DNA from 3 places in the Streptomyces sp. NPDC079141 genome. Region 2 is predicted to be linked to each of the others. Evidence: riboswitches for the same ligand, from Rfam matches in the RefSeq annotation. Region 2 holds a riboswitch; each other region holds the start of a gene.
What was found. Region 2 has a riboswitch for thiamine pyrophosphate ahead of AB0Q90_RS39400 (thiamine ABC transporter substrate-binding protein). Riboswitches for the same ligand answer to the same signal wherever they lie in the genome.

Region 1: another riboswitch for thiamine pyrophosphate. It lies ahead of thiC (phosphomethylpyrimidine synthase ThiC); the one in region 2 lies ahead of AB0Q90_RS39400 (thiamine ABC transporter substrate-binding protein).
Region 3: another riboswitch for thiamine pyrophosphate. It lies ahead of thiO (glycine oxidase ThiO); the one in region 2 lies ahead of AB0Q90_RS39400 (thiamine ABC transporter substrate-binding protein).

What each region holds. Positions count from the first base shown of each region.
Region 1 covers NZ_JBFBLP010000004.1:309,615-312,881, forward strand. Annotated here, with positions in the region: gene AB0Q90_RS15565 (YibE/F family protein) at 1-1,371, opposite strand, end outside; TPP riboswitch at 1,443-1,632, shown strand; gene thiC (phosphomethylpyrimidine synthase ThiC) at 1,625-3,267, shown strand, end outside.
Region 2 covers NZ_JBFBLP010000025.1:9,434-12,700, forward strand. Annotated here, with positions in the region: gene AB0Q90_RS39390 (SRPBCC family protein) at 41-490, shown strand; gene rlmN (23S rRNA (adenine(2503)-C(2))-methyltransferase RlmN) at 538-1,644, shown strand; TPP riboswitch at 1,669-1,774, shown strand; gene AB0Q90_RS39400 (thiamine ABC transporter substrate-binding protein) at 1,844-2,926, shown strand; gene AB0Q90_RS39405 (iron ABC transporter permease) at 2,965-3,267, shown strand, end outside.
Region 3 covers NZ_JBFBLP010000002.1:532,811-536,077, reverse strand. Annotated here, with positions in the region: gene AB0Q90_RS07525 (FAD-dependent oxidoreductase) at 1-745, opposite strand, end outside; gene AB0Q90_RS07520 (hypothetical protein) at 829-1,179, opposite strand; TPP riboswitch at 1,232-1,343, shown strand; gene thiO (glycine oxidase ThiO) at 1,341-2,507, shown strand; gene thiS (sulfur carrier protein ThiS) at 2,504-2,704, shown strand; gene AB0Q90_RS07505 (thiazole synthase) at 2,708-3,267, shown strand, end outside.

The DNA of each region.
Region 1 (3,267 bases), on a different contig from region 2:
GACCGTCCCCACGCTGCTCTGCGCGATCGAGAAGAGCAGCAGCAGCGGCAGCGCGGCGCCCGCATAGGCGAGGACGAGCGTGTTGACGACGGAGGCGATGTGGTCGCGGCCGATCCGGATGCCGGCGCGGTACAGCCCGCGCCAGCCCATGGTCGGATTGGCCGCGTGCAGCTCCCAGACCGCCGAGGTCTGCGTGACCGTCACGTCGTCGAGGACACCGAGCGAGCCGATGATGATGCCGGCCAGCAGCAGACCGCTCATGTCGATGTCCGGATAGAGCCCGTGGATCAGCCCGGTGTTGTCGTCCGTGTTGCCCGTCAGCGCGGCCCAGTCGATGAACACCGAGCCCAGGATGCCGATCAGCAGCAGCGAGATCAGCGTGCCCAGCACCGCCACGGACGTACGGGCCGACAGGCCGTGACACATGTAGAGGGCGATCAGCATGATGGCGCTCGACCCGATCACCGCCACGACCAGCGGGTTCGAACCCTGGAGGATCGCGGGCAGGATGAAGAGGGTCAGCACCATGAAGCTGATGGCGAGGGCGATCAGCGCCATGACACCGCGCAGACGGCCCACCACCACGACGGCGAGCGCGAAGATGCCGGCGAGCACCGCCATCGGGATCCGGCGGTTCACATCGGTGACGGAGTACTGAAGGTCCTTGGGCGCGGAGGGCTCGTAGGCCACCACGACCTTCTCGCCCTCGTGCAACTGGCGTGACTGGTCGGGCTGCACGATCTCGGTGAACGTACGGCCCTCGTCGTCGCCCGTGTCGACGCGGATCGTCGCCTTCTTGCACGTGCCGTCCGCCTGTTGCTGGGCGGAGGAGCCCTCGGCGGTGGACGTGTCGCCGGTCGGCGGGACACCCGAGGCGTTCACCGACGAACAGCTCACGTCCTCGACCTTGGTGACCGTTGCCTGCTCGGTCTGCCGGTCGAAGCCGACCCCGGTGCGCTCGTGCGGCGGCGCACCGCCCGGCCACAGCACCACCAGCCCGACGACGACCGCCGCGGCGAACGGGATCAGGATCGCCGCGATGACCTTGCGCAGGTGCTTGGAGACCGGGGCGGCCGGGCCGTGGGCGTGGCTGTGGGAATGGCCGTGTCCATTGCCGTGTCCATTGCCGTGTCCGTCACCGCCACCGGGGGAACCGGGTCCGTGATCGTGCCCGCCACCGGGACCGCCGCCACCGGGACCGCCGCCACCGCTGGGGCCGCCACCACTGGGGCCGCCACCGTGCCCACGGCCACCATGCCCACCACCGAAGCCATGGCCGCCGGGACCGCCAAGCCCGCCGGGGCCGCCTCCGGAGCCGGGGCCGCGGGGCGGCTCGGGCGGTGGGAACGGGGGTTCATGCGTCGTGGTCACCGACCGATCATCGCAAGAACGGCAGGGGCCCTCTGTTCACCGCGCCCGAATTGACGCTAGCGTGGGGGCACCTTTGTACACGCGGGAGCTCGGAGCACCGGGCTGAGAGGGCGCTGACCTCCGTCCCAGCGATGTTTCACATGAAACGTCACCGGAATCGAGTGATGTTTCACACGGAACATCGGCAGACGGATACAGCTGCGTCGACCGCCGAACCTGTTACCGGGTAATGCCGGCGTAGGGAGTAGGTCTTATGACCATCAAGGACGCACGCACGCCTGCCTCCGTCCAGGACGACAAGTCCCAGGAGGCCGGGAAGTCCATCGGCTGGCACAAGGCGTACGTCGAGGGTTCGCGCCCCGACCTGCGCGTGCCGGTCCGCCAGGTGCACCTCACGAACGGGCAGTCGGTCACCCTGTACGACACATCGGGCCCGTACACCGATCCACTCGCCGATACCGACGTCCGCCGGGGCCTGGCCCCGCTGCGGGAGAACTGGATCATCGCCCGCGGCGACACCGAGGAGTACGCGGGCCGCCCCGCCCGCCCCGAGGACGACGGGATCAAGCACACCTCGCCGCGCGGCGGCAACCTGCGCAACCTCGACGCGGTGTTCCCGGGCCGCCCCCGCCTGCCGCGCCGCAGCCGGGACGGTCAGGCGGTGACCCAGCTCGCGTACGCCCGCCGCGGCGAGATCACGCCCGAGATGGAGTACGTCGCCATCCGGGAGAACGTTTCTCCGGAGGTCGTCCGCGAGGAGATCGCGGCGGGCCGGGCCGTGCTCCCCGCCAACGTCAACCACCCGGAGATCGAGCCGATGATCATCGGCAAGCGATTCCTGGTGAAGGTCAACGCCAACATCGGCAACTCCGCGGTGACGTCCTCCATCGAGGAGGAGGTCGAGAAGATGACCTGGGCGACCCGCTGGGGTGCCGACACGGTCATGGACCTGTCCACCGGTCGCAACATCCACACCACCCGCGAGTGGGTGCTGCGCAACTCCCCCGTCCCCATTGGCACGGTGCCGCTCTACCAGGCCCTCGAAAAGGTCGACGGCAAGGCCGAGGAACTGACCTGGGAGATCTACAAGGACACGGTCATCGAGCAGGCCGAGCAAGGCGTGGACTACATGACGGTCCACGCGGGCGTCCGCCTGCCGTACGTGCCGCTGACCGCCAACCGCAAGACCGGCATCGTCTCGCGCGGCGGCTCGATCATGGCGGCGTGGTGCCTCGCGCACCACAAGGAGAGCTTCCTGTACGAGAACTTCGAGGAACTCTGCGAGATCCTCGCCGCCTACGACGTCACGTACTCCCTCGGCGACGGCCTGAGGCCCGGTTCGATCGCAGACGCCAACGACGAGGCGCAGTTCGCGGAATTGAGGACGCTCGGGGAACTCAACCGGATCGCGAAGCGTTTCAATGTTCAGACCATGATCGAGGGCCCGGGACACGTCCCGATGCACAAGATCAAGGAGAACATCGACCTTCAGCAGGAGATCTGTGATGAAGCTCCGTTCTATACGCTCGGCCCGCTGACGACGGACGTCGCGCCGGCGTACGACCACATCACTTCCGGCATCGGTGCCGCGATGATCGCCTGGTGGGGCACGGCCATGCTCTGCTACGTCACGCCCAAGGAACACCTGGGCCTGCCCAACCGTGACGACGTCAAGACCGGCGTCATCACCTACAAGATCGCCGCCCATGCAGCCGACCTCGCCAAGGGGCACCCCGGTGCACAGGAGTGGGACGACGCGCTGTCCGACGCCCGTTTCGAGTTCCGCTGGGAGGACCAGTTCAACCTGGCCCTCGACCCGGACACGGCACGGGAGTTCCACGACGAGACCCTGCCGGCCGAGCCGGCCAAGACCGCCCACTTCTGCTCGATGTGCGG
Region 2 (3,267 bases):
TGGGACGATTTGGGTGTACACCCTCAAAGGGGGTTCACCCATGTCCGCCATCCGAGAATCGATCGACGTCGACCGCACTCCCGAAGACGTCTACGCCTACATCACCGACCCGTCCCACCTGCCGGAATGGCAGCTGAGCGCCGTCAAGGCGGAGCCGCTCGAAGAGGGCCCCGTCCATCCCGGCTCCCGGGTCAAGGTCATCCGCCGCATCGGCAACCGCGAGATTCCGATGACCGTGGAGTTCGACGCGATGGAGCCTCCGTACAGCTGGGATCTGCACGGCGTCGAAGGTCCCGTCAGGCCGCGCACCCACGGCCGGATCGAGCCGCTCGACGACGGGCGCCGCTCCCGCGTGACGATAGAGATCGACTTCGAGGGCCACGGCCTCGGCAAGGCCCTGGTGCCCCTCGTCGTCCGTCCCCAGGTCCGCAAGGAGCTGCCCCGGGACGAGCAACTGCTGAAGGAGCGGCTGGAGCAGATGACCGCGTAATCGGGCGGGACTGGCCACACCCAACGATCTGCGACACTGGTATGGCCATGCCTAAGCCCGGAGAACTCACATTCGTCGCCCCCCGCGGAGCCAAGAAGCCGCCGCGGCACCTTGCCGATCTCACGCCTGCCGAGCGTAAGGACGCCGTCGCGGCGGTCGGGGAGAAGCCGTTTCGTGCCAAGCAGCTCTCGCAGCACTACTTCGCGCGGTACGCGCACGACCCGGACCAGTGGACCGACATCCCGGCCGGGTCGCGCGCCAAGCTGCGCGAGGAGCTGTTCCCGGAGCTGATGACGGTCGTACGGCATCTGTCGACCGACCAGGGCGACACCCGCAAGACGCTGTGGCGGCTGTTCGACGGGACGCTCGTCGAGTCGGTGCTGATGCGGTACCCGGACCGGGTGACCATGTGCATCAGCTCCCAGGCGGGGTGCGGGATGAACTGCCCGTTCTGCGCCACCGGACAGGCCGGTCTCGACCGGAATCTGTCCACCGCCGAGATCGTCCACCAGATCGTGGACGGCATGCGGGCGCTGCGGGACGGCGACGTGCCCGGTGGGCCGGCGCGGCTGAGCAACATCGTCTTCATGGGGATGGGCGAGCCGCTCGCCAACTACAACCGGGTCGTGGGCGCCATCCGCCGGCTCACCGATCCCGAGCCGGACGGGCTGGGGCTTTCGCAGCGCGGTATCACCGTCTCCACCGTCGGTCTCGTCCCGGCCATCCACCGGTTCGCCGACGAAGGCTTCAAGTGCCGGCTCGCGATCTCGCTGCACGCGCCCGACGACGAGCTGCGCGACACCCTCGTCCCCGTGAACACGCGCTGGAAGGTGCGCGAGGTCCTGGACGCCGGGTTCGAGTACGTCGAGAAGTCGGGGCGCCGGCTGTCCATCGAGTACGCGCTCATCCGCGACATCAACGACCAGGCGTGGCGGGGCGACCGGCTCGGGCGGCTGCTCAGGGGCAAGCCGGTCCATGTGAACCTGATTCCGCTGAACCCGACTCCGGGCTCCAAGTGGACCGCGTCACGGCCCGAGGACGAGAAGGCGTTCGTCGAGGCCATCGCGGCGCACGGGGTGCCGGTCACCATCCGGGACACCCGTGGGCAGGAGATCGACGGGGCGTGTGGTCAGCTCGCGGCCACCGAGCGGTAGTCTGATCGGCGTACGTACATCTTCATATTCCGACAGGGGAGCGCCACAGCGCTGAGAGTGCGGCACAGGCCGCAGACCCTCTGAACCTGGCCCAGGTCATTCTGGGTAGGGAGATCGGTCGTCACTCTAGCTGTTGCGCCCTGCCCGGAGGGATTCCGGGCAGGGCCGCGTCTCTTCCTGGTCACTCCAGGAGGAATCAGTGAGCATCACCAAGAAGGCCACGGCTCTGGCCGTCGGGCTGGGGCTCGTCACGCTGTCCGCGTGCGGGTCGTCGTCCGATGACGAGCAGAGCTCCGGCGGGTCCAAGACGGTCACGCTCGTCAGCCACGACTCGTGGGCCGTTTCCAAGGACGTCCTCGCCGCGTTCGAGAAGAGCTCCGGTTACCAGGTCAGGGTTCTGGAGGACGGCGACGCCGGCCAGGCCGTCAACAAGGCCATCCTGACCAAGGACAACCCGCAGGGCGACGTCTTCTTCGGCGTCGACAACACCCTGCTGTCCCGCGCGCTCGACAACGGGCTCTTCCAGTCGTACGAGGCGAAGGGCCTCGACCAGGTCGACGAGCAGTACCAGCTCGACCGGGACGAGCACCGGGTCACGCCCGTCGACTACGGCGACATCTGCGTCAACTACGACAAGCAGTACTTCGAGGAGCACGACCTGACCCCGCCGTCGACCCTCGACGACCTGGTCAAGCCCGCGTACAAGGACCTCCTCGTCACCGAGAACGCCTCCACCTCCTCGCCCGGCCTCGGCTTCCTGCTCGGCACCGCCGCGCAGTACGGGGATGGGGGCTGGCAGGACTACTGGAAGAAGCTCAAGGCCAACGGCGTCAAGGTGGTCGACGGCTGGGAGCAGGCCTACAACGAGGAGTTCTCCGGCTCCGCCGGCGGCAAGGCCGCCAAGGCCGACCGGCCGCTCGTCGTGTCGTACGCCTCCTCGCCGCCCGCCGAGGTCATCTACGGCGACCCGAAGCCGACGACCGCGCCGACCGGGGTCGCGGAGGGCACCTGCTTCCGGCAGGTCGAGTTCGCGGGCCTGCTGAGCAACGCCGGGAACAGCGAGGGCGGCAAGGCGCTGATCGACTTCCTGATCAGCAAGAAGTTCCAGGAGGACATGCCGCTGAACATGTTCGTCTACCCCGTGGTCGAGGGGGCGAGCGTGCCTGCCGAGTTCAGCGAGTACGGTCCCGCGGCCGAGGATCCGCAGACCATGGCGCCCGACAAGATCGCCGCCAACCGTGACCAGTGGGTCAAGTCGTGGACCTCGCTCGTACTGAAGTAGCGGTTCCCCGTCGGACGTACGCGGCGCGGCTCGGCCTGATGGCCCTGCCCGTCGCGTTCTTCGGCGTCTTCTTCGCCTACCCCGTCGCCGCGATCGTCGCCCGCGGCCTCAAGGTCGACGGGGCCTGGCAGCTCGGGCGGATCACGGACGTGCTCGGCCAGTCCGACATCCGGCACGTCCTGTGGTTCACCACCTGGCAGGCGCTCGCCTCCACCGCGCTGACCCTGCTGGTCGCGCTGCCCGGCGCCTATGTCTTCGCCCGCTTCGAGTTCCCCGGCAAGCAGGTCCTGCGGGCCGTGGTGACGGTCCCGTTCGTGCTGCCCACGGTCGTCGTCGGTACG
Region 3 (3,267 bases), on a different contig from region 2:
CGGAGGTGCGCAGGTGGTCGTCGGCCACGACCTCGCCGTGGCGGCCGAGCTCGATGCCGGAGCCGGCGAGCCAGACGGTGGCGGGGCGCGCCCCGATGCCGACGACGACGGCGCCCGCGGGCAGCCGCGAGCCGTCGTCGAGGACGACCGCGCCGGGCTCGACGTGCGCCACGCGCGCGTGGGTGCGCAGCTGCGCTCCACTGTCGGCGTACCAGCCGGTCATCGGCGCGGCCACCTCGGCGGGCAGCGCACCCGCGAGCGGCCGGTCCGCGGCCTCGACGACGGTCACCGCACAGCCCGCCTCGCGCGCGGCGGTGGCGAACTCGGCGCCGATCCAGCCCGCGCCGACGACCACGATGTCGTGCTGTCGGGCGAGCACGGGCCGCAGCCGTTCGGCGTCGTCCAGGGTGCGCAGCAGATGCACCCCGGCGACGCCCTCGGCGCCCGGCAGCCGGATCGGTTCGGCACCAGTGGCCAGCACCAGCACGTCGTACGGCACCGGGCCCTCGGCGGTGTCCAGCTCGTGCTCGGCGGGCCGTACGCCCAGCACCTCGCGGCCCAGCCCGAGTTCGATGTCGAGCGCCTCGAAGTCCACGTCGAAGGCGGAGCCCTCGGCCTTGCCGAGCAGCACGGCCTTGGACAGCGGGGGCCGGTCGTACGGCTGGTGCGGTTCGGCGCCGATCAGCGTCACCGGGCCGGCGAAGCCCTGTTCCCGCAGGGCGACCGCGGTCTGTACGCCGGCCATGCCCGCGCCGACCACGACCACCCGCCGCTGCGACTGCCTCTGCTCGCTCACCTGATCACCATAGACAACTGACAATTTGTCAGTCAGCCGTCGTGCTCCGTGACCTGCTCCACAACGCTGGTCCCACTGCCCGGCTGCGACTCCCACTCCCAGCTCTCCTCAAGCCGCAGCCGCCCGTCGGGGAGTTCCACGACCGTGGACACACAGTGCCCGGACGAGGTCGTCCCATCATGCTTGAGCTGCACGTACCGGAAATCCAGCCGGTCACCTTCTCGTCTACCCACGAGATGACCGCGTACGACATCGCCGCCCACGTACTCGGCCCAGATCTCGCCGTCCTTCTCGTGGTAGGTGAAGCGGGTCCGGGTGCCCACCTGACCTGGGGCCTGGTCGGCCACCGGGGCGAGGACGAGGCCGTCGAGCGAGCGGGGCATGGACAGAGGCTCCCTTACTGAGACATGAGGCATCGGGCTAGGGTGGCCAACGTAAAGCACTCGCGGGAGCCCGGACGCACCGGGCTGAGAGGGAGGCTGGCGGCCTCCGACCGTACGAACCTGATCCGGGTCATGCCGGCGAAGGGAGGGGCTGGACGCCCATGTCGCCTACGCGTACGTCAGACGTCCTCGTCTTGGGGGGCGGAATCATCGGGCTGGTCACGGCCTGGCGGGCCGCCCAGCGCGGGTTCGCCACGGCCGTGGTGGACCCCGAGCCGGGCGGCGGCGCCGCCCAGGTGGCCGCCGGGATGCTGGCCGCCGTCACGGAGCTGCACTACGGCGAGCAGACCCTGCTCGGCCTGAACCTCGCCTCGGCCCGCCGCTACCCCGACTTCGCGGCCGAGCTCGGCGACCTCACCGGCCACGACCTCGGCTACCGCCGGTGCGGCACGCTCGCGGTCGCGCTGGACGCCGACGACCGTGCCCACCTGCGCGAACTGCACGCCCTGCAACAGCAGTCGGGGCTGGAGTCCGAGTGGCTGTCCGGACGGGAGTGCCGGCGCCTGGAGCCGATGCTCGCGCCGGGCGTGCGCGGCGGGCTGCGGGCGGACGGCGACCACCAGATCGACCCGCGGCGCCTGGCCCGGGCGCTGGTGGCCGCCTGTGAGCGGGCCGGTGTGGTGTTCCACCGGGTCTGGGCCGAACGGCTGTCCGTCCTGCGGGGGCGGGCGGCGGGGTGCGTGACGCGGGACGGTACCGCGCTGGGCGCCGGTCAGGTGGTCCTTGCGGCCGGCAGCCTCAGCGGGCGGCTGGCGGGCGTCCCGGACGACGTGCTGCCGCCCGTACGGCCGGTGAAGGGGCAGGTGCTGCGGCTCACTGTGCCGAAGCGCCACGCGCCGTTCCTGAGCCGCACCGTACGGGCCGTGGTGCGCGGCAGCCAGGTCTACCTGGTGCCGCGGGAGAACGGCGAGCTGATCGTCGGCGCGACGAGCGAGGAGCTGGGCTGGGACACGACGGTGACCGCCGGAGGCGTCTACGAGCTGCTGCGCGACGCGCACGAGCTGGTCCCCGGCATCACGGAACTGCCGCTCACGGAGACGCGCGCGGGGCTGCGCCCCGGCTCCCCCGACAACGCGCCGCTGCTCGGTCCGACCGAGCTGGACGGGCTGCTGCTGGCCACCGGGCACTACCGCAACGGCGTGCTGCTCACGCCGGTCACCGGCGACGCCCTGGCCCACGCCCTGGCCTCCGGCGAACTCCCGGACGAGGCCCGCCCGTTCACCCCGAAGCGCTTCAGCACCACGGCACTCACGGAGCAGCCCGCATGAACATCTCGGTCAACGGCGAGCGTCGTCGGATCGCGCCGGGCACGGCCCTCGACACGCTCGTGAAGTCCCTCACCGCGGCGCCCTCCGGAGTGGCCGCCGCCCTCAACGAAACCGTCGTCCCGCGCGCGCAGTGGCCGTCGACCGCCCTCTCCGAGGGAGACCGTGTCGAGGTCCTCACCGCCGTCCAAGGAGGCTGAACCATGGCCGACGATCCCTTTGTCCTCGGCGGTACGTCCTTCACGTCCCGGCTGATCATGGGTACGGGCGGGGCGCCCAGCCTGGAGGTCCTGGAGCGCTCGCTGGTGGCCTCCGGGACGGAGCTGACCACGGTCGCGATGCGGCGGGTGGACCCCTCGGTGCACGGCTCGGTGCTGTCGGTGCTGGAGAAGCTGGGCATCCGGGTGCTGCCGAACACGGCGGGGTGCTTCACGGCCGGTGAGGCCGTCCTGACGGCCCGCCTCGCGCGCGAGGCGCTCGGCACCGATCTGATCAAGCTGGAGGTCATCGCCGACGAGCGGACGCTGCTGCCGGACCCGATCGAACTGCTGGACGCGGCGGAGACGCTGGTGGACGACGGGTTCACGGTGCTGCCGTACACGAACGACGACCCGGTGCTCGCGCGGAAGCTGGAGGACGTGGGCTGCGCGGCGATCATGCCGCTGGGCTCCCCGATCGGGTCCGGGCTCGGCATCCGCAACCCGCACAACTTCCAGCTGATCGTCGAGCACGCGCGCGTGCCGGTGATTCTGGACGCGGGGGC